One region of the Streptomyces albofaciens JCM 4342 genome, then DNA from elsewhere that is predicted to be linked to it. Evidence: riboswitches for the same ligand, from Rfam matches in the RefSeq annotation. Region 1 holds a riboswitch; each other region holds the start of a gene.
The links. Region 1 has a riboswitch for cobalamin ahead of metE (5-methyltetrahydropteroyltriglutamate--homocysteine S-methyltransferase). Riboswitches for the same ligand answer to the same signal wherever they lie in the genome.
Positions count from the first base shown of each region.

Region 2: it holds a riboswitch for cobalamin, as region 1 does, so the genes downstream of both, nicT (Nickel transporter NicT) here and metE (5-methyltetrahydropteroyltriglutamate--homocysteine S-methyltransferase) in region 1, are expected to answer to the same signal.
Region 3: it holds a riboswitch for cobalamin, as region 1 does, so the genes downstream of both, CP973_RS12315 (cobalamin biosynthesis protein) here and metE (5-methyltetrahydropteroyltriglutamate--homocysteine S-methyltransferase) in region 1, are expected to answer to the same signal.
Region 4: it holds a riboswitch for cobalamin, as region 1 does, so the genes downstream of both, CP973_RS33565 (ribonucleoside-diphosphate reductase subunit alpha) here and metE (5-methyltetrahydropteroyltriglutamate--homocysteine S-methyltransferase) in region 1, are expected to answer to the same signal.

Region 1 is NZ_PDCM01000001.1:4,092,068-4,097,478, reverse strand. It holds gene CP973_RS18325 (hypothetical protein) at 1-1,075, shown strand, start outside; cobalamin riboswitch at 1,315-1,541, shown strand; gene metE (5-methyltetrahydropteroyltriglutamate--homocysteine S-methyltransferase) at 1,732-4,050, shown strand; gene CP973_RS18315 (lysophospholipid acyltransferase family protein) at 4,303-5,010, shown strand; gene CP973_RS18310 (AfsR/SARP family transcriptional regulator) at 5,039-5,411, opposite strand, start outside.
Region 2 is NZ_PDCM01000001.1:2,059,581-2,064,991, forward strand. It holds tRNA gene CP973_RS09290 (tRNA-Val) at 74-145, shown strand; gene CP973_RS09295 (hypothetical protein) at 328-552, shown strand; gene CP973_RS09300 (DoxX family protein) at 788-1,339, shown strand; gene CP973_RS09305 (VOC family protein) at 1,412-1,912, shown strand; gene nicT (Nickel transporter NicT) at 2,146-3,381, opposite strand; cobalamin riboswitch at 3,380-3,592, opposite strand; gene CP973_RS09320 (ABC transporter substrate-binding protein) at 3,854-5,032, shown strand; gene CP973_RS09325 (FecCD family ABC transporter permease) at 5,032-5,411, shown strand, end outside.
Region 3 is NZ_PDCM01000001.1:2,746,074-2,751,484, forward strand. It holds gene CP973_RS12305 (putative cobaltochelatase) at 1-301, opposite strand, end outside; gene CP973_RS12310 (cobyric acid synthase) at 301-1,896, opposite strand; gene CP973_RS12315 (cobalamin biosynthesis protein) at 1,955-2,935, opposite strand; cobalamin riboswitch at 3,063-3,209, opposite strand; gene CP973_RS12320 (hypothetical protein) at 3,409-3,645, opposite strand; gene CP973_RS12325 (inorganic phosphate transporter) at 3,700-5,040, opposite strand; gene CP973_RS12330 (lysozyme) at 5,389-5,411, opposite strand, start outside.
Region 4 is NZ_PDCM01000002.1:3,152,398-3,157,808, reverse strand. It holds gene CP973_RS33565 (ribonucleoside-diphosphate reductase subunit alpha) at 1-1,873, opposite strand, end outside; cobalamin riboswitch at 2,033-2,196, opposite strand; gene CP973_RS33560 (TolB family protein) at 2,512-3,831, shown strand; gene CP973_RS33555 (TolB family protein) at 3,874-5,232, shown strand; gene CP973_RS33550 (GNAT family N-acetyltransferase) at 5,283-5,411, opposite strand, start outside.

The DNA.
Region 1 (5,411 bases):
TCCCGGCGCGCCCAGCGGCGTCCTGGCCAAGGTCACCGCCGTACGGGGTACGACGGCGAAGGGCACCGAGGTCAACACCGCCCCGGCCACCCTCGACGCGCTGCTCGGCAAGGGCAAGGCCGACGGGAAGGTGCCCGTCGATCCGGCGGCCGTCTCGGTCGAGCCGCTGGTCAAGGGGGTGAAGGTCTCCTGGGCGAAGCAGGGTGAGCGCCGCTTCGGTCCGCACGGCGCCACGCTGCCCCTCGGCAGTCTGCGTCTGGACGTCGGCGCGTCGGTGGCCACCGCGGAGGACGCCCCGGCGAGCGCCGCGGCCTCGGTCGCCGGCTTCGTACAGCTGTCGCCCAAGGTCGAGTTCGCTTACGACGGCAGCCGCCCGCACGCCACGCCCAGCCCCGCCCCCGCCGGCCGCACCGCGCCCGGCGGCGCGTTCATCGGGCTGTCCGGTGACTGGTCCTCGCAGTGGCGCTTCAAGGGGCAGGCCGCCGCCTCCACCGCGAGCGGCAAGCCGCTGCGGATGCCGTTCGCCAAGCTCCACGCCGATCCGGTCATCCAGGTGGGCCCGGTCCCGGTCGTCGTCAACCTCGACCTCACGTGCTACCTCGCGGTCGAGGCGGACGGCCGGGTCAGCGTCGACATCAAGCAGGACCTCAAGGGCGACTTCCGGGTCGGCGGCAGCTACTCCTGGGCCGGGGGCTGGAAGCCCGTCAGCGAATCCGGCATGCACTCCACCCCCATGCAGGCCGCCGTGACGGCGGCGGGCCGGGCGAAAGCCACGCTAGGTACCGAGGCGAGCGTCGGCCTGTACGGTGCGGTCGGTGTGAGCGCCGATGTCGCTCCGTATCTGCGGGGCGAGGCCAGCGCCGCGGCCGCCGGTTCCTCCGACGGGAAGGGGTCCGTCACGGCCGACTGGAAGGCCTTCGGCGGACTGGATCTGAGCGGCTCGCTCCAGGCCCAGCTGACGATCTTCGGCACTCCGCTCTTCCAGAAGCGCATCCCGCTGGGCACCCTCCACCGGGAATGGAAACTCGCGTCCGGCCGCTACTCCTCCGCCGCGTCGCAGCCGCCTGCCGGCTGAGCCCTCCGGCACGTAGCCACCACCAACCGAGGCTGAAGCCGAAACCGAAGCCGAAGCTGTACGGGTCCCGGTCCCGGCCGTATCCCGTACGGCTTCGGCGTCTGTCACCCGCTCCGTACAGCTCCGGCGCTCCGTACGGGTCCGTGCGGGCCGAACCACTCCCGCCCTCCCCGCCCTCCCCGTCTCATGCGCCATCCCGCCATATGAACAGGGGTGTCCGCCCACGCCCTGACCGATCTACTGTGTCCGGTGCAGCTGGTTCGCCCTGCCCGCCAGGCAGGCGCGTCGTAAGAGGGAACCCGGTGGGAATCCGGGACTGCCCCGCAGCGGTGAGCGGGAACGACCGCCGTCATACGCACTGGATCCGGGCCGCGGATCCGGGAAGCGACGGCCAGTAGGTGTCCGCCGGGAGAGCCCGGCAGGCGTGCCCGCGAGTCCGAAGACCTGCCCGTTGCCCGCGCGCGTCCATGCGTGCGCGGTCATCCCGGAGACCTCGAGGGCGGGTTGGGAGCGTTTCGGACGTAGTCCGGAACCGTACACGTCAGGCGGGCAGGAGCGTCGGCGCACGCTTCGCGGCTCGTCCGGCGCGTCGTTCCTTCGCGTTCTCGTCCCGTCCCCGGGACGTACTCAAGAACACGTCCGTGAAGGAGAGTTCCGTGACAGCGAAGCCCGCAGCCGCGGCAGCACGGGCCACCGTGTACGGCTACCCCCGCCAGGGTCGGAACCGGGAACTGAAGAAGGCCATCGAGGGCTACTGGAAGGGCCGCGTCACCGCGGACGCCCTGGTGGAAACCGCGCGGGACCTGCGTCGTGCGAACTGGCAGCAGCTGGTGGACGCCGGCGTCCACGAAGTGCCGACCGGTGACTTCTCGTACTACGACCACGTCCTGGACACCAGCGTCATGGTCGGTGCCGTCCCGGACCGGCACCGCGCCGCAGTCGAGGCCGGCGCCCTGGACGGCTACTTCGCGATGGCGCGCGGCACCCAGGACGTGGCGCCGCTGGAGATGACGAAGTGGTTCGACACCAACTACCACTACCTCGTGCCCGAGTTGGGGCCCGAAACGGTCTTCGCCGCGGACTCCGCCAAGCAGGTCGGTGAGCTGACGGAGGCGCTGGCCCTCGGGCACACGCCGCGCCCGGTGCTCGTCGGCCCGGTCACCTACCTCCTGCTGGCCAAGCCCGCCCCCGGTGTCGCCGCCGACTTCGACCCGCTGACCCTGCTCGACCGGCTGCTGCCGGTGTACGCCGAGGTCCTGGGCGATCTGCGCGCGGCCGGCGCCGAGTGGGTGCAGCTGGACGAGCCCGCCCTGGTCCAGGACCGCAGCCCGGCCGAGCTGAACGCCGCCGAACGCGCCTACCGCGACCTCGGCGCCCTCACCGACCGCCCGAAGCTGCTGGTCGCCTCGTACTTCGACCAGCTCGGCGAGGCCCTGCCGGTCCTGGCCAAGGCCCCTGTCGACGGTCTGGCGCTGGACTTCACCGAGGCCGCCGCCGGCAACCTGGACGCGCTCGCCGCGGCGGGCGGCCTGCCCGGCAAGCGCCTGGTCGCCGGTGTCGTCAACGGCCGTAACATCTGGATCAACGACTACGAGAAGTCGCTGGCCACGCTCGGGACCCTGTTGGGGCTGGCCGACCGGGTCGACGTGGCCGCCTCCTGCTCCCTCCTGCACGTGCCGCTCGACGCCGCGGTCGAACGCGACATCGACCCGCAGATCCTGCGCTGGCTCGCGTTCGCCGAGCAGAAGACGGCCGAGATCGCCACGCTCGCCCGCGGTCTCGCGCAGGGCACCCACACGATCGCCGCCGAACTGGCCGCCAACCGGGCCGACCTGGCGTCCCGTGCCGGTTCCGCGATCACGCACGACCCCGCCGTACGTGCCCGCGCCGCCGCCGTCACCGACGCGGACGGCCGCCGCCCGGCACCGTACGCGGAGCGCGCCGCCGCCCAGCGGGCCCATCTGGGCCTGCCCCTGCTGCCGACCACCACCATCGGCTCCTTCCCGCAGACCGGCGAACTGCGCACCGCACGCGCCGACCTGCGGGCCGGACGGATCGGCACCGCCGGTTACGAGGAACGCATCGGGAACGAGATCCGCGAGATCCTCGCCTTCCAGGAGAAGGCGGGCATCGACGTCCTGGTGCACGGCGAGCCCGAGCGCAACGACATGGTCCAGTACTTCGCGGAACAGCTGACCGGCTACCTCGCCACGCAGCACGGCTGGGTCCAGTCGTACGGCACCCGGTACGTGCGCCCACCGGTCCTGGCCGGTGACGTCTCGCGGCCCGAGCCGATGACGGTGCGCTGGACGACGTATGCCCAGTCCCACACCGACCGGCCCGTCAAGGGCATGCTGACCGGCCCGGTCACCATGCTGGCCTGGTCCTTCGTCCGCGACGACCAGCCGCTCGCCGACACCGCCCGCCAGGTGGCCCTGGCCCTGCGCGACGAGGTCGCCGACCTCGAAGCGGCGGGCACCTCGGTCATCCAGGTGGACGAGCCCGCCCTGCGCGAGACGCTGCCGCTGCGCGCCGCCGGTCACGCCGCCTACCTCGCCTGGGCCACCGAGGCGTTCCGCCTCACCACGAGCGGCGTGCGCGACCGTACCCAGATCCACACGCACATGTGCTACGCCGAGTTCGGTGACATCGTCCGGGCCATCGACGATCTCGACGCCGACGTCATCAGCCTGGAGGCCGCCCGCTCCCATATGCAGGTCGCCCGCGAACTGGCCGCGCACGGCTACCCGCGCGAGGCCGGGCCGGGGGTGTACGACATCCATTCGCCCCGCGTGCCGAGCGCCGAGGAGATGGCGAGCCTGCTGCGCAAGGGCCTCGACGCCATTCCCGCCGAGCGCCTGTGGGTCAACCCGGACTGCGGCCTGAAGACCCGCGCCTGGCCCGAGACCCGTGCCTCGCTGGAGAATCTGGTCGCCGCCGCGCGGACCGTCCGGGCGGAGATCGCCTCGTCCTGACCGGGGCCGGTGGCCGACGGAAGCGGTGACGGCCGGATACCGGTGACGGCCGGGTGCCGCCGACGGCCGGGAGGGCGCACGCCCGAGCCTCCTCCCGGCCGCTCACCACCGCCTTCCGGCGCAAGCCTCACCGGTACCCCCACGGGTGGTTACGGACGCTCGTCCCGGCATCTACACTACGTCCTCCTGCACCTCGTCTGACCTGCGTAAACAGTGCCGTTGAGCCGGTTCCGGAGAGTGAGGAGAGGCCCTGTGTTCTATCAGGTGCTCAAGTACGTGATTCTGGGGCCGTTGCTACGGCTGGTCTTCCGGCCGCGGGTGGAGGGGCTGGAGCATGTGCCCTTGCACGGGCCCGCGATCATTGCGGGCAACCATCTGTCGTTCTCGGATCATTTTGTGATGCCGGTGATCGTACCGAGGCGGGTCACGTTTCTGGCGAAGTCCGAATACTTCACGGGGCCCGGTGTGCGCGGGCGGCTGACCGCGGCGTTCTTCCGGGGCATCGGGCAGATTCCGGTGGACCGGACCGGCGGCAAGGCGGCGCAGGCCGCGCTGCGGTCCGGGCTGGCGGTGCTGCGCAAGGGGCGGGTGCTGGGGATCTACCCGGAGGGGACGCGGTCGCACGACGGACGGCTCTACAAGGGCCGTACGGGCGTGGCCGCGATGGCGATCAAGGCGCAGGTGCCGGTGGTCCCGTGCGCGATGATCGGCACGTTCGAGGCCCAGCCCACCGGCCGCCGCCTGCCACGCGCCATGCGCATCACCATCCGCTTCGGCAAGCCGCTGGAATTCGGCCGCTTCGCCGGCCTGGACGGCGAGCACGCCGCGCTGCGCGCCGTCACCGACGAGATCATGTACGAGATCCTGCAACTCTCCGGGCAGGAGTACGTGGACGAGTACGCGAACGAGGCCAAGGCGCGGCAGCAGTCGCAGTGGGGGCTGGTACGGCGGTTCCGGTGAGCGCGGGGCGGCGAGCCGGCGAAGCCCTTCACCCGTCCGCGTCGTGCGCCGGTGGTGCCGTTCCGTCCGCGGGCAGCAGCCTCCGTACGGCGGGGGCCTCCGGGGAGCCCAGCTCCTCGTACGTCTCCAGGGCTTCCTGCCAGCAGACGCGGGCGCGGTCCGCGTGCCCGGTCCGCCGGAGGGCGTGGCCGAGGACGGTGAGGGCGTTGGCGCGGGCCCAACGGCCGCTGGGGCCGTGCAGGATGGCGAGGGCCTCTTCGGCTCGCCCGGCGGCCTGCGCCGGGCGGCCCGCGGCGAGGTGGGCTTCGGCCATCCGCCAGTACGTCATGGCCTCCCACAGGCACTGCCTGCTGTCCTGGTAGATGGCCACGGCTCGGCCGAGATGCCGCAAAGCGTCCTCC
Region 2 (5,411 bases), 2.0 Mb from region 1:
CTCCGCCCCGAGCCGTCCGCGACCCGGGTTTGCGGTGCAGCCCGGAAAGCAAGGTAGTCTGTCGGCTCAGCCAGGGCGCATAGCTCAGCGGTAGAGCGCTGCTCTTACAAAGCAGATGTCACAGGTTCAAATCCTGTTGTGCCCACAGTGAGAAGCCGCAGATGAGCGGTTATGTCGAAGCCCCAACCGTGGTCGGTTGGGGCTTCGTCGGTTTTGTGGGGCGCCGGGAGCGCATCTGTAGACGAGCGTCGTGCATCGCGCGGGCGTTGTCGTGTGGCGGGTGGTGGCCGAGGTGCGGGGTGGTTGGGGGCGGTGCACGCTGAAGGTATGGGTGTGCATCCGCCGGTGATTGTTCATCCGCCCTCGCCGTCAGGTGGGCGTCGGGTCACCGTTCATGGGCAGATCGTCGGGCTGGCGCATGGCCGGGGCGATGTTGCCGAGTTTCTGCGGCACGCGGGGCTGGCGCCGGACGCCGAGGACATTGATCTGGATACGCCGGGGCTCATCGAGTGGCGCGGTGGGGACAAGGACGTCTGGGCGGCTCCGGGGTGAGGGGATCCAGGGGAGGTGGGGGGTTGGTTTGTGGGGAATGGGGTGTTTTGGGTGTTTGGGGTGAGGTCTGGGTGGGGGGGTGTGGGCGTGTTCCGGCGTGGAGGTTGGCTGACGGGGGAGTTGTTTAGGTTTCAAGCGATGTGTATCTTCGAAGGGTGACTTGAAACTTCAAGTAATTGGTGGCCGCCCGGTCCTTCTGGAGGGTCCGCCGGCCCAGACAGGAAAGAGCGTTCGTATGTCCTCCCCCCTCAGCCCCCTCCGTGACTACGGCAGCGGCGTCGACGACCGCCATGCCGCGAGCCCGCATGCGTATGACATCGGTCTGCTGCTGTTGCGGCTCGCGGTCGGATTGATCATGGCCGCGCACGGTACGCAGAAGCTGTTCGGCTGGTTCGACGGGCCGGGGCTGGACGGGACCGGCCAGTTCTTCACGGCCAGCGGCTACCCGTCCGGTGACGCCATGGCCGTCGTCGCCGGTCTCAGCGAGACGCTGGGCGGCCTCGGGCTGGTGCTCGGGCTGCTGACGCCGCTGGCGGGTGCGGCGGTCGTCGGGACGATGGTGAACGCGCTGGGAGTGAAGTGGGGCGGCGGGTTCTTCGCGCCCGAGGGCGTCGAGTACGAGCTGCTGCTCACGGCGGGTGCGGCGGCGCTCGCGCTGACCGGCCCCGGCCGGTACGCGGTCGACCGGCTGCTTCCGGTCCTGCGCGCGCACCGGCTGGTGTACGGCGTGGCCGCCTTGGTGCTCGGGGTGGTTTTGGCGGTCGTGTTCCTGCTGCTGCGTAAGTGAGCGAAAGGGCAGGGCGGGCGGGTCGGACGCATCGGAAGATATCGGGACGAAGCGGGAAGGTGAGGGGTTGACGTGGCGGTACGGCGGTTGAACCACGCGGTGCTCTACGTGCGGGACGTGGGACGCGCGGTGGCCTTCTATACCGAGGCGCTCGGTTTCCGGGTGGACACGGAGATTCCGGGGCGGGCCGCGTTCCTCAGTGCAGAGGGAACGGCCAACGATCACGACCTCGGGCTGTTCGCGGTGGGGGCCGCGGCCCCCGGGCCCGAGCACGGCCGGGTGGGGCTCTACCACCTGGCCTGGGAGGTGGGCACGCTCGGGGAGCTGGCGGACGTGGCGGCGGGGCTGGCGGAGCGGGGCGCGCTGGTCGGCGCCACCGATCACCTGGTGTCCAAGTCGGTGTACGCGAAGGATCCGGACGGCAACGAGTTCGAGGTGATGTGGCGCGTGCCGCGCGAGGACTGGCCGGGGCCGGACGAACCGGACCGGCTCCGTCCGCTCGACCTCGAAGCGGAGCTGGCGCGCTGGGGGCGGGACCTGAAGACGGGGGCGGCGGCCGGTTCGGCTACCTGAGGGGCCGGTTCGGCTGGCTGAGGGGAGGGGCGTGCGTGGGTGTTCGCGGGGGCCAGGCGTTCGTGGGTGGCTTAGGCGTACGCGGGCCTGGGCTTCGCATACCCCGGGCCTTACGCAAACGCTCGTGGATGTGAGGGCCGTCGGGCACGCGGAGTGGTCGGTTGTTCGCGCAAGGGAAGGCCGTCCGCGTACCGCGCGTTCGTCGTCCTCTCCCCTCCCCTCCCCGCCCTCCCTCAGGCGGTCTCCCCGGCCTCCGCCCCTGTCGCCCGCGACGCCCGGGCCGACCAGCGCTTCTCCACGCCGGCCAATCGCCAGTACGCCAAGGCCGCCGCCCAGACGACCACGAACAGGCCGACGATGATGAAGCCGACGTTGTCCAGGTCGATGGACGAGATCCAGTCGGTGACGCCGTCCTTCAGGTCCAGTTTGTCGTGCAGGACGGTGACCAGCTCGATGGTGCCGATGAAGAAGGCGACGGCGATCGACAGGCCGGTGATCGTGAGGTTGTAGTAGACCTTGCGTACCGGGTTCGAGAACGCCCACTGGTACGCGAAGTTCATGAACGTGCCGTCCAGGGTGTCGAACAGGCTCATGCCCGCCGCGAACAGCAGCGGCAGCACCAGGATCGCGTACCAGGGCAGGCCGGCCGCCGCGCCGCTGCCCGCCATCACCATCAGCGTCACCTCGGTCGCGGTGTCGAAGCCGAGGCCGAACAGCAGGCCGAGCGGGTACATCTGGCCGGGTCGGGTGATGGAGCGGGTGAAGCGGCCCAGCACGCGGTTCATGAAGCCGCGCGAGTCGAGGTGCTGCTCCAGCTCCGTCTCGTCGTACCGGCCCTCCCGCATCGCCCGGAACACCCGCCAGATGCCTGCCAGCGCGACGAGGTTGAGCGCGGCGATGAGGTACAGGAAGCCGCCGGAGACCGTGGTGCCCACGGTGCCGAGCACCTGGTGGGCGCGCGATTCGTCGTCCAGCAGGGTGCCCGCGAGCTGCGCGCCGCCGGCGACCAGCGCCGCCATGGCGACGACCACGCTGGAGTGGCCGAGCGCGAACCAGAAGCCCACGGAGACCGGCCGCTTGCCGTCGGCCATCAGTTTGCGGGTGGTGTTGTCGATGGCGGCGATGTGGTCGGCGTCGAAGGCGTGCCGCATGCCGAGGGTGTACGCGGTGAGGCCGAGGCCGACCCCGAAGACCTGTGAGCCCACCGCGTAGTGGTGCGGCACGACCAGCAGGAAGAGCACGCCGAAGGCGACGACGTGCAGTCCGGCGATGACCGCCATCAGCCCCGCGGTCCGCACGGTGTCCTGCCGCCGCCAGCGGAAATCGGGGAGGGGAGAGGCGGATCCGCCGGAGGAGGGCGCGGGCGAAGTGGGGGAAGAGGGAGAGGAGGGAGAGGAGGGAGAAGAGGAAGCAGGGGGGTTTGTGGACAGGGGCATCCGGTGGTCACGCTCCAGCACCTCGTGGATCAGTTCGTGAGATGCCGTGGCCGGTCTCCTGGCTGACGGGTGTACGCGCCCGCCCCGGCCTTCCCGGCCGCGGGCTGCGGCCAGTGGCTCCGTACGGCGAAGGACGCGTACGGACAGGGGCGGGAACTTCCCGATCACAGTGGCGAGGGCCGCTCCGGCCTGGACCTGTAGGTCGTCACCGGTCTTCCCGAACACCACGGCCCGGACACTCTAACTCCGTCGATGCCGAGGGCCGTCGCCCCGGCCATCGGACCTGGGCCTCGGGAACCCGGGGCGCCGGTCGCTCGACTACCTGATCCGGGCCCGCGCAGGCGGGCCGTCGGGCAGTCGAGAGGCGAGAGGCAGGGAGAGCGGGCATATGCGTCCTCGCGTGGATGAGGTGGGGCCGGTGTCGGGGCCGAAGGGGTCGACGGGTCGGACAGGGCAGACGGTGCGAAAGGGGCGGACGGGGAGAGCGGGGCGGACGGGGCGGGCGGTGACGGCGGCGGTGACGGTGCTGGCGGTGGCCGCGCTGGCCTCGGGGTGCGGCGGTGCCGACGGGCAGGATGCCGGGGCCGTGGGCAGCCGGAACGGCTCGGCGGGTGGCTTTCCGGTCACCGTCACCGATTGCGACGGGCGGAAGACGACTTTCTCCACCGCGCCACGGAAAATCGTCACCAGCAATGCGGCGAGTCTGGAGATGCTGCTTCGGCTGGGTGTGGAGGACCGGGTCGTCGGCACCGGATTTCCGCCGGGCAAGGGCACGTTGCCGGGTGAACTCGACGCTCGGGCGCAGCAGGTGCCGGTCCTGGGGAAAACGGTGATTCCGAAGGAGAAGCTGCTCGGTTCCGGGGCCGATCTGTACATCGACACGTTCGCTTCGATGGGCAACATGGGCGGGGCGGCGACCGGCCCGACCGAGGCGGAATTCGCCGCGGCGGGCATCAAGCACGTCTATCTGGCCTCGACGGCGTGCGCGCCGCGCAAGAAGGTGCCGCAGCGGGACCTGTCCGCGGTGGAGGGCGATATCCGGCGCCTCGGGCAGGTCACGGGTACGTCGCCACGGGCATTGCAGCTGGTGGCGGAGATGGAGAAGAAGGTCGCCGAGGTGCGTAAGGCCATCGCGGACGTCCCGGTGGAGAAACGCCCGTCGTACTTCTTCTTCGATTTCGACGCGGGAACGAAGCAGCCCGTCGCCGTCTGCAACCGGCAGGTGGCGAACGCGGTGCTGACCGAGGCCGGGGCGCGGAACATCTTCGCGGACTGCGCGGGTGATTTCCGGCCGGTCTCGTGGGAGGACGTGGTCGACAAGGACCCGGACTGGATCCAGCTCGGCGTACGGAACCGGGGCAGTGCCGCGGCCAATGAGAAGGCATTCGCCGAAGCCGAACAATTCCTGAGGACATTCCCGGCCACGGCGGGCCTGCGCGCGGTGAAGGAAGGCAAGTTCCTGCGCATCGGCTCGGAGCGGACGACCATCGCGGGGGTCGGCAATGCCGATACGGTACGGCGGATCGCGGCGACGCTGTATACGGACCGGCTGGGCCGCCTGGACGGTTCGGTCTCGGGTGGCTCAGCCTTGGGCGGTTCGGCCTCGGGTGGTTCGGCATCGGACGGTTCGGTCTCGGGTGGCTCGGTCTCGGGCGGGGCGGCTGCGGGTGGGGTGGGCCGCTGATGCGGCGGGCCGCCCGTACGTCCCGGGGCTCCGCTCGTACGTCCCCAGGCCCTGCCCGTACGTCTCCGAATCCCGCCCGTACGTCTCCGAATCCCGCCCCTACGTCTCCAGGCCCCGCCCGTACCTCCCCGAGCCCCGCTCAGACGCTCTGGATCGCCGTCGGGCTTCTCCTCGCCCTGCTCGTCGCGCTGACCGCCGCCGTCTCGCTCGGTGCTACCGATATCGCCCCGGGTGAGGTGTGGTCGGTGGTGTTGCGGCGGCTGGGCGGGGAGCCGCCGCGGCCCGGTACGGACGATTTGATCGTCTGGCAGCTGCGGGTTCCCAGGGCGCTGCTCGCCGCGTTGGTCGGCGCGGGGCTCGGGCTCGTCGGTACGACCAC
Region 3 (5,411 bases), 1.3 Mb from region 1:
ACGCGCCGACCGGCAGCTCGACCATGCGGGCCGGGCGCTCCTCGGCGCCGTACGTCTCGTGGGGGCCGTCCGGGCACGCGGGGTCCGGCGCGGCGGGGTCGCAGGAGAACCGGCAGCCGGTGACCACCGGCACATCGGGCATCAGCGCCGTCAGACCGCGCACGATCGTGGACTTCGCGGTGCCCTTCTCGCCGCGGACCAGCACCCCGCCGATGGCCGGCGAGATGGCGTTGAGCAGCAGGCTCAGCCGCATGTCGGACATGCCGACGACCGCGGTGAACGGGTAAGGGACCGATGCCATTAAGGAGTACCCCCTTCGAGGGACGTGCGGTGTGCGGGCGGGGCGGCGGCCGGGGCGGACGCGGCCGGGGCGGGGGACGGCGGCGGTATCGGCGGTGCCCCCGGCGGCACGAACGGCAGCCCGGCCGGGACCCCGCCCTCGATCAGCCGCAGCAGCGCGTCCGTGTCCGCGTGCTCCTCGATCAGGTCGCCCAGCCGGTCGAGCTGCTCCTCGCGCAGCGCGGCGAAGCTGGTGTCCGGCGCCGGGACGAACGCGCGGCCCGCGTCGGCGGCCACCCGCCGCAGGAACGCCCGCCGGAAACCGTCGCTCTCCAGGGAGCCGTGCCAGTGGGTGCCCCAGACGGCCCCGGACCGGCAGCCTGCCAGGAACGGCTCCCCGCCGTCGATCTCCGCCACGCCGTGGTGGATCTCGTATCCCTCGACCGGCTCGCCCAGCGCCTCGCCGGACGGCCGGGCCAGCGTCTTCTCGGCCGCGAACCGTACGCGTACGGGCAGCAGCCCCAGCCCGTCCACGGTCCCGGCCTTCGACTCGACCTCGTCCTCGATGCGCTCGCCCAGCATCTGGAAGCCGCCGCAGATGCCGAGCACCGGGCGGCCCTCCGCGGCCCGCCGCCGCACCGCGTCCGCGATGCCGCGCTCGCGCAGCCACTGGAGCGCGCGGACGGTGCCGCGGGTGCCGGGCAGGACGACGAGGTCGGCGTCGGCCAGTTCCTCGGGGCGGTCCACGAACCGGACCACGACGCCCGGTTCGGCGGCCAGCGCGTCCACGTCCGTGAAGTTCGACATCAGCGGTACGGCGGCCACGGCGACGCGCAGCACGTCCGCGCCGTGCGGCGGCGCGACGACGCTCTCGCGGACCGCGCCGCGCAGCGAGACGCGGAGGCCGTCCTCCTCGTCGATGCCGAGGCCGTGCGCGAACGGCAGCACCCCGAGGGTGGGCCGTCCGCTCAGCCCCTTCAGCATCTCCAGGCCGGGTTCCAGCAGCGTCACATCGCCGCGGAACTTGTTGACGAGATAGCCCGCGACCAGCGCCTGGTCCTCCCGGGACAGCAGCGCCGTGGTGCCGAAGAACGAGGCGAACACGCCGCCCCGGTCGATGTCGCCGACCACCACGACCGGAATCCTGGCGGCGCGCGCGATGCCCATGTTCACGATGTCGGTGCGCCGCAGGTTGATCTCCGCGGGGCTGCCGGCGCCCTCGCAGATCACCGCGTCATGCGTACGGCGCAGCTCCTGGAGACAGCCCGTGACCGTGCCGAGCAGCCGCTCCTGGCGCCCCGCGTGGTAGCCGCGCGCGCTCAGCTCGCCCACCGGCCTGCCCATCAGCACGACCTGGCTGCTGCGGTCACCGCCCGGCTTCAGCAGCACGGGATTCATCAGCGCGCTCGGCTCGACGCGCGCCGCCGCGGCCTGCATGGCCTGCGCCCGCCCGATCTCCGCGCCCTCGCGCGTCACGAACGAGTTCAGCGACATGTTCTGCGCCTTGAACGGCGCCACCTTGACGCCCTTGCGGGCCAGCCAGCGGCAGATGCCCGCCGTCACCACGCTCTTGCCCGCGTCGGACGTGGTGCCGGCCACCAGCAGCCCGCCGCCCAGCGGCGCCCCACCCGAACCGTTCACCTGGCACTCCTCGCCGTCCGTACGTTGCTGCTGCTCACTTGGCCCTCCCGGCCGTACGGGACCGGCGTACCGCCCCGGCCGCCAGCCGGCCCGTGACCGTGGCCGCCAGGGCCAGCGCGCTCACCCGGCGCGACAGCCGTACGGCCCGCTCGATGTCCGGCACCGCGACGGGGCGCCCGGTGCCGCCGTTGAGCACCGGCCGGTGCTCGACCCGGCCGCCGTACGCCAGGGTGCCGCCCAGCCGTACGCCCAGCGCGCCCGCGAACGCGGCCTCCACCGGGCCCGCGTTGGGGCTCGGGTGGGACGCGCCGTCCTGCCGCCAGGCGCGCCACGCGCCCCGCCGGTCCGGACCGGCCAGGACCGCCAGCGCGGCGGTCAGCCGGGAGCCGGGGAAGCCGGCCACGTCGTCGAGGCGGGCCGAGGCCCACCCGAAGCGGCGGTAGCGCGGCGATGTGTGGCCCACCATCGCGTCCAGCGTGTTGACGGCGCGGAACGCCAGCAGCCCGGGAACACCGGCGACCGCGCCCCACACCAGGGCGCCGACCACCGCGTCCGAGGTGTTCTCGGCGACGGACTCGACCACCGCGCGCGCCATCTGCTGCCCGTCCAGGGCCTGCGGGTCGCGCCCGCACAGGTGCGGCAGGCGCTCGCGCGCCACATCGAGGTCGCCCACGGCGAGCGCCCCGCCGACGGCCCGTGCCTCGCGGCCCAGCGAGGTGCCGCCCAGGACGGCCCAGGTGGCGGCGGCGGTCAGCGCCACGGAGGCGGGGAAGGCCGCGGGGGAGCGGCGTACGGCACGGGTGAGCAGCGTGGCACCGGCGGCGGTGCCGCCGGCGAGCAGTGCGGTGTGCAGGGCTCCGCGCCCGCGGCCGTCGCTCCACAGGCGGCGCTCCACGGCCGCCGCGGCCCGCCCGAAGGCGGCCACCGGGTGACCGCGCCGGGGGTCGCCCACGACCAGGTCGCCGAGGAAACCGAGGGCCGCGCCGCACGCGTAGCCGGCGTGTTCGGCACGCATCGGATCAGACCGCCGTCGCGCCTCGGAGGGGCAGCGGGGTACGTCCAGCGGGTCTCGAACTGCGGCCGGGCATGGCGGTAGGTCCTCACTCAGGGTCCGCGCCCTGGTTCGACGGGTACGGCGACGAGAGTCTCCTGGCTCCCCGGATCGGCGCTTCCCCCGGCCTTCCAGTCCGTACGGAACCCGCGTCCCGGACGCGGACCGTGGCCCTTGATGGAGGAGCGCTCCCCGGTGACAGTGGCGGGACCGCGCCGGATTCTCACCGGACTTCCTCATCTGTCGCCGATTGGCTCCGGCAGTCCACCACGCTCCGCGAAGCCCGTCAACTCGCGCTTGACCTGCGGCGCGGGGCGGGGGCCGCGCCTGTGTCGGAGGACACAGGCGGCCACTGCCCGCGGACGGCGACGGGGCGCCCGGTGACCGCGGCGGGTGCCGCGGCCACCGGACGCCCCGGGGCGCCGTGCCGGTGCCGGTCAGGCGGCGACGATCAGGTAGATGCCGTACGCCACGGCCGCCGCGCACAGCGCGAAGCAGGCGTACGCGCCGGCCCGCGCCGCCCCGCCGGGACCGTCGGCGGCCACCGCCTCGCCCTCCTGCCGGGGCTTGCGGGACGTGCCGACGATGCCGAGGGTGAACAGGCCCACGATGCCGACCGTCACGACCAGCGTGACGCCGAAGACCTGGCCGAGCGCTGCCCAGTCGATGCTCATTGCGTTCTCGTTCCTTCGTGGAAGCCGGGGGAGGCGGGGAGCCGTACGGCGGGGTCAGCCGGCGGCCGAGCCGGCCTTGGCGCGGGGCTCGGTCCCGTGCTTCTCGTGCGGGTGGGCGGCCACCGGGGCGGCGATCACCGGGGCCGCGCCGACCGGGTCGGTGAGCCGCGCCCCGGCCACCGCGGGCGCGGGGATCGTGGCGGCCGTCGCGGGCTCGGTGGCGACCGGGCCGGCGGGCGGCGGCGAGACGGCCTGGAGGGCGGCGGTCACGACACCCGCGGGCTCCGCGGCCGGGCCCTCGTTGACGTTGGTGTGGTCCACCGGCTTGCGCCGGGAGGCCACCCAGATCGCGCCGCAGACGGCGAGCGCGAGGACCGCGACGGTCGCGATGCCCCAGTCGCCCTGGTCCGCCAGCAGCGCGGCGCCCGCAGCGACCAGACCGGCGGCCGGCAGCGTCAGGCCCCAGGCGACGACCATCCGGCCCGCCGTGGACCAGCGCACCACGCCGCCCTTGCGGCCCAGCCCGGAACCCATGACGGAGCCGGAGCAGACCTGGGTGGTGGAGAGCGCGAAGCCGAGGTGGGAGGAGGCCAGGATGGTGGCCGCGGCGCCGGTCTGGGCGGCGAAGCCCTGCGGCGGCTGGATGTCGGTGATGCCCTTGCCCATCGTGCGGATGATCCGCCAGCCGCCCAGGTACGTGCCGAGCGCGATGGCCAGGCCCGCCGAGGCGATGACCCACAGCGGCGGGTCGGCGTGCGGTGCCACGACGCCGCCGGTGATCAGCGCCAGGGTGATCACGCCCATCGTCTTCTGGGCGTCGTTGGTGCCGTGGGCGAGGGAGACCAGGGCGGCGGAGGCGATCTGCCCGGCGCGGTAGCCCTTGGCGGTGTCCTCCTCGGCGCGGTCGCGGGCCAGCCGGTACGTCAGCCGGGTCGCGGCCATCGAGGCCAGACCGGCCACGATCGGCGCGGCGACGGCCGGGATGAGGACCTTCATGACAACGGCGCCGCCGTGCACGCCGCTCGCGCCGACGGACACCAGGGTCGCGCCGATCAGGCCGCCGAAGAGGGCGTGCGAGGAGCTGGAGGGGAGCCCGGCCAGCCAGGTGACGAGGTTCCAGACGATGGCGCCGACCAGTCCGGCGAAGATCACCTCTGGTCTGATGCCGGCGGTCTCGTCGATGATCCCGCCGGAGATGGTCTTGGCGACCTCCACGGACAGGAATGCGCCGAGCAGGTTGAGGGCCGCCGACATCGCCACCGCCGTCTTGGGCTTGAGTGCCCCGGTGGAAATGGTGGTGGCCATGGCGTTGGCCGTGTCGTGGAAGCCGTTCGTAAAGTCGAACACCAAGGCCGTGACGATCACGATCCCGATGAGAAGCGTGATGTGTTCCATTCACCCAGGCAATCAGTTCGATGGTCAGTAACGCTCGGGACCGTACGGACGACGGGTGAACGGAAGGTGAACTGGACCGGACGCCGCGGTGACGCCCCCGCAGGGGTGGCGCGGAGGCGCCCGAGGCGTCACGCGGGCCCCGTACGCATCAGCACGGGAGCCCCGTGCGTCCCAGGCGTACCGGGTGCCGGGCGGCATATGCGCCGGGGCTTGGACGCTCGGGGGCTTGGGTGCCCGGGGGTTCGGGCATCCGGGGGCTCGGACATCCGGGGGGGCTTGAGTGGTCGGGGGCTTGGATGCTCGGTCGCCTCGTCCCGCACCGCGCCGCGGTTGCCCTGGTTTTCCGCCTCAGCCCCGGGCGAAGCGCCGTA
Region 4 (5,411 bases), on a different contig from region 1:
GCAGCAGCGAGTTGCGCATGCCGGTCGCCGCGATACGGGTGCGCAGCGCCGCCCACCGGTCCGCCCAGCGCGGCTCGGCGTTCGGGTAGTGGTCGGGGTGCAGCACGCCCCGGGCCGTACGGGTTGCGGACCAGGCCGGGTGCGGCCCGTGCCGCTCGGCGAGGTCGGCGGACGCCTCGTACGCGGCGAGCATGATCCGCTCGGAGATGCGGGTGGACAGCTCCCGCGCCTCGGGCGAGTCGAAGCCGAGCCGCAGCCGGAAGAAGACGTCCTGGAGTCCCATCAGGCCCAGGCCCACCGGCCGCCAGCGCGAGTTGGAGGCGCCGGCCTGCTCGGTCGGGTAGAAGTTGATGTCCACCACGCGGTCCAGGAAGGTCACGGCCGTACGGACCGTGGCGTCCAGCCGCTCCCAGTCCATCTCGCCGTCGTCGCCCAGGTGGGCGGCCAGGTTGACCGAGCCGAGGTTGCAGACCGCGGTCTCGCCGTCGTCGGTGACCTCCAGGATCTCGGTGCACAGGTTCGAGGAGTGCACCACCTTGCCGGGCTCGGCGGTCTGGTTGGCGGTGCGGTTGGCGGCGTCCTTGAAGGTCATCCAGCCGTTGCCGGTCTGCGCGAGGGTGCGCATCATCCGCGCGTACAGGATGCGCGCCGGGACCTGCTTGACGGCCAGGCCCGCGGCCTCCGCCTCGCGGTACGCGGCGTCGAACTCGTCGCCGTACAGGTCCACCAGCTCCGGCACGTCGCTGGGGGAGAACAGCGACCAGTCGGCGTCCGCCTCGACGCGGCGCATGAACTCGTCGGGGATCCAGTGCGCGATGTTCAGGTTGTGGGTGCGCCGGGCGTCCTCGCCCGTGTTGTCGCGCAGCTCCAGGAACTCCTCCAGGTCCGCGTGCCAGGTCTCCAGGTAGACACAGGCCGCGCCCTTGCGCCGGCCGCCCTGGTTCACGGCCGCGACCGAGGCGTCCAGGGTGCGCAGGAACGGCACGATGCCGTTGGAGTGGCCGTTGGTGCCGCGGATCAGCGAGCCGCGGGCGCGCACCCGGGAGTACGACAGGCCGATGCCGCCGGCGTGCTTCGACAGGCGCGCCACCTGGTGGTAGCGGTCGTAGATCGAGTCCAGCTCGTCCAGCGGGGAGTCCAGCAGGTAGCAGGAGGACATCTGCGGGTGCCGGGTGCCGGAGTTGAAGAGGGTGGGGGAGGAGGGCAGGTACGACAGCGTGCTGGTCAGCCGGTACAGCTCGGCGACGTCGTCCACGGCCCGCTCGCCGTGGTCCTCGGCCAGGCCGCAGGCCACCCGCAGCAGGAAGTGCTGCGGGGTCTCGATGACCTGCCGGGAGATCGGGTGGCGCAGCAGGTAGCGGGAGTGCAGGGTGCGCAGGCCGAAGTAGCCGAACCGGTCGTCGGCGCCGTCCGCGAGGGCGCGCTCCACCAGCTCGTCCAGGCGCGCCGCGTGGGTCCGTACGAACTCCGCCGTGTCGTCGGCGATCAGGCCCTCGCGGTGTCCGACGGCGACGGAGGCGGAGAAGGCGGTCGCCCCCTCCGCGGCCGCCTCCTCCGCGATGGCGAGCGTCAGCAGGCGGGCGGCCAGCTTGGAGTACTGCGGCTCGTCGCCGATCAGGCCGGCGGCGGCCTCCATGGCCAGCGAGCGCAGTTCGGCCTCGTCGGAGCCGGGGTGGCGGCCGCGCAGCGCGGCGGCGGCGACCTTGCCGGGGTCGGTGGCGTCCAGGTCGGCGGTGAGGTCGGTCAGCGTGCGCAGCAGCGCGGCGCCGGGGCCGTCCTCGGCCCGGCCGCCGGCGTCCTGCCGGGGCTTCGTGTCCTTCGCGGGCTGCACGACCTGCCGGTCTGACGCGGGCTCCGTTGGCGCGATGGTCACGTGCTGCTCTCCCTCACTCGGCGGGGGCCCGGGGGAGGCACGGAGGGCCGCGTACGGGCGTGCGGCACCCCTGGCACGGCGAGGGGCGCGCGGGCACACCGCGCAGCGTCCACCGGCCCAACCCGCGAGGCCCGGACGTATCGACGACCGCGCCGGGATGGCGCGGGCGTACTGCGGGCAGGTCTTCGGACTCACGGGTGCGGATTGCCGCACTTCGTACACCGTTGCGGGACAGTTCCGGATTCGCACCGGATTCCCCTGCGACGACAGCGAGCACGAGCATACATCTTGTGCTGCCTCGTGCACCCACCCCCATATCTTGTGTCGCGTTGGCGCGGGGTTGTCCGGAGCCGTGGTATTCGGCAGCCGTTCCGAGGCCGTTCGCCGGGCGCTGCGGGGCCGCCCAGAAGCCCCTGCGGAGGCTTCCTGAAGCCGTTCCGGGCCTTCCGGCCGGGGCCCGGCGGCCCTCCTGGACGGGGGCTGATGCAGGGGGCGTATTGGTGGCGCGGAATGTCCCTGATGCGTTGACCGGGACTCCTGAAGCGTATTGGCTCCTTGTCTGCTCCGTCGCCCGGCGGGGCGGGTGGGGGGCCTGATGTGAGGGGGGAGACATGCGAAGAAACGGTGCTGCGCGCGGCGTGGCGAGAGCCGTGGGGCTGCTGGCCGGAGCGTGTGCCGTGGCGGGGGTGCTGTCCGCGACGGCCACCGCGGCACGGCCGGCGGCCCCGGCGACCGAACGGGTCAGCGTCGCCGCGGACGGAACGCAGGGAAACGGTTTCTCGGGCGGTCCGACGCTCAGCGCGAACGGGCGGTTCGTGGCATTCACCTCGGAAGCCACCAATCTGGGACCCGCCGACGCCAACGGCCAACAAGACGTGTACGTCAAGGATTTACGGACGGGAAAGGTCGACCTGGTCAGCGTCGCCGGTGACGGCACGCGCGGCAACGCCCTGTCCGGATCACCCGAGATCAGCGCCGACGGGCGGTACGTGGCCTTCTACTCCTCGGCGTCGAACCTGGTGCCCGGCGACACCAACGGCGAGGGCGACGTGTTCGTCCACGACCGGCTGACCGGCCGCACCACGAGCCCCACCGCGGGCGCGGGCACGTCCCCGTACGGCTACGGGGTGCAGAACTTCACCCTCAGCGGCGACGGCCGCCACCTCGCCTTCGGCTCGTACCGCGCGGACCTGGTGCCCGGCGACACCAACGAGCGCCTGGACATCTTCGTCCACGATGTGCAGAAGGAAACGACGAAACGGGTCAGTGTGGCGAGCGACGGCACGCAGGCCGACGGCCCCTCCGCCTTCCCGTCGATCAGCGCCGACGGCCGTCGGGTCGCGTTCACCTCCAAGGCGACGAACCTCACCCCCGCCGGACCCGGCTTCCGCCGCCCGCCGCCGCAGGACCCCCTGTACGTCCACGACCTGGACACCGGGCGGACGAGCGTGGCGAGCCTCGGCTCGACGGGCGCCGTGGTCGGCGTGTCGCCGTTCCCCCGGCTGAGCCCCGACGGCCGGCACGCGGTCTTCGCCTCCGTGGCCGACGACGTGGTGCCCGGCGACACCAACGGCACGTACGACATCTTCGTCCGCGACCTGGGGAAGGGCACCACCCGGATGGCGTCCCGCGCGCACGACGGTGCCCAGGGCAACGGCTGGTCCTCCGACGGGCGGCTCAGCGCGGACAACCGGCGCCTCTTCTTCACCTCCGCGGCGACCAACCTGGTGCCCGGCGACACCAACCGCGAGGTCGACGCCTTCGTCCGCGACCTGCGCACCGGGCGGGTCGAACGGATCAACGTCACCGCGGACGGCGGCCAGTCGTCCTCCTGGACCAATACCGCGGTGCCCGACGCCGCCGGGCGGCTGGCGGTCTTCGACTCGCGCGACGACGGGCTGGTGCCCGGTGACACGAACGGGACGGGCGACGTCTTCGTCCGCCGGCTCACGCACTGACGTCAACGGCGACGCACGCATTCACCAGGAGGGGAATCCGCCATGAGGTCCACCCGCACCACCGTACGAAGACTCGCCGCCGTCACCGGGGTGTGCGCGCTCGCCGCGCTGCTGCCCGCCACGACGGCCGCCGCCCGGTCCGCGCCGCCGTCCGGCACCGAGCGGGCCAGCGTCGCCGCCGACGGCACACAGGGCAACGGCGGCTCGTCCGGCTCGATGATCAGCGCCGACGGCCGGTTCGCCGTGTTCGGCTCCGACGCGACGAACCTGGTGCCCGGCGACACCAACGGCCAGCCGGACATCTTCGTCAAGAACCTGCGCACGGGCGCCGTCGAACGCGTCAACGTGGCGAGCGACGGCACCCAGGCCGACTCCTGGTCGTCCACGCCCACCATCAGCGCCGACGGCCGGTATGTCGCCTTCGCCTCCGGTGCCGCCAACCTCGTGCCGGGGGACACCAACGCCGCCACCGACATCTTCGTGCACGACCGCAGGACCGGACGCACCGAGAGCGTCACCCTCGACGGAAAGCCGCCGCAGGGCAAGCAGGGCTCCCAGATGCCCGTGATCAGCGCCAACGGCCGGTACGTGGCGTTCGCCTCCAGTCGTGAGGACCTGGTGCCCGGCGACACCAACAAGGCCCAGGACATCTTCGTCCGCGACCGGAAGACGGGCGCGGTCGAGCGGGTGAGCGTCACCGCCACCGGAGAGCAGGCCAACGGGCCCTCCGCCAACCCGGCGATCACCTACGACGGCCGTACGGTCGGCTTCACCTCCAAGGCCGCCAACCTGCGCCCGGCCCCCGCCGCGGCCGCCCGCGACCGGGCCGATCTGCGCAGACCGCACAGCTACCCGTTCTACGTGCACGACCTGGACACCGGCCGCACCGGCGTGGGGAGCCTCTCCTCCACCGGCGAGACGGTCGGCGCCTGGAACGCCTCGCTCAGCCCCGACGGCCGCTACGTGGTCTTCTCCAGCCAGTACGGCGAGGTGGTGCCCGGCCACCCGACGGGCCGGGCCGACCTGTTCGTACGGGACCTCGTCAAGGGCACGACGGAGCAGATGTCCTACACCTACGACGGCAAGCAGCCGCAGACCGGCTCCTCCGGCCTGGGCGTGCTGTCCGCCGACAACGGTCGCCTGTACTTCCAGTCCTCGGCGCCGGACCTCGTACGGGACGACACCAACAACGCGACGGACGTCTTCGTCCGCGACATGCGCACCGGCGTCATCGAACGCGTCAGCCGCCCCGTCGACAGCACACCCGACCCGGGCTGGTCCTCCAACGTCTCCACCGACGCCATCGGCTTGACCGTGGCCTTCGACTCGGACGCGGCGAATCTGGTGCCGGGGGACACGAATGGGGTCACGGATGTGTTCGTACGGCGAATGCTGCCGTAACCCGATGCCGTAACCCGGCGCCGGGCCGGGCGCACGGGGCCGGCCCGGCGCTATGCCGCCTCGCCGAGGTCGCAGGTGAACGCCAGCAGCGTGATGTCCGGCACGGGCTCCCAGTCCCGCTCAGGTGTGCGCGTGAAACCGATGCGCTCATACACGCGGTGGGCGTTCTTTATGTGCGG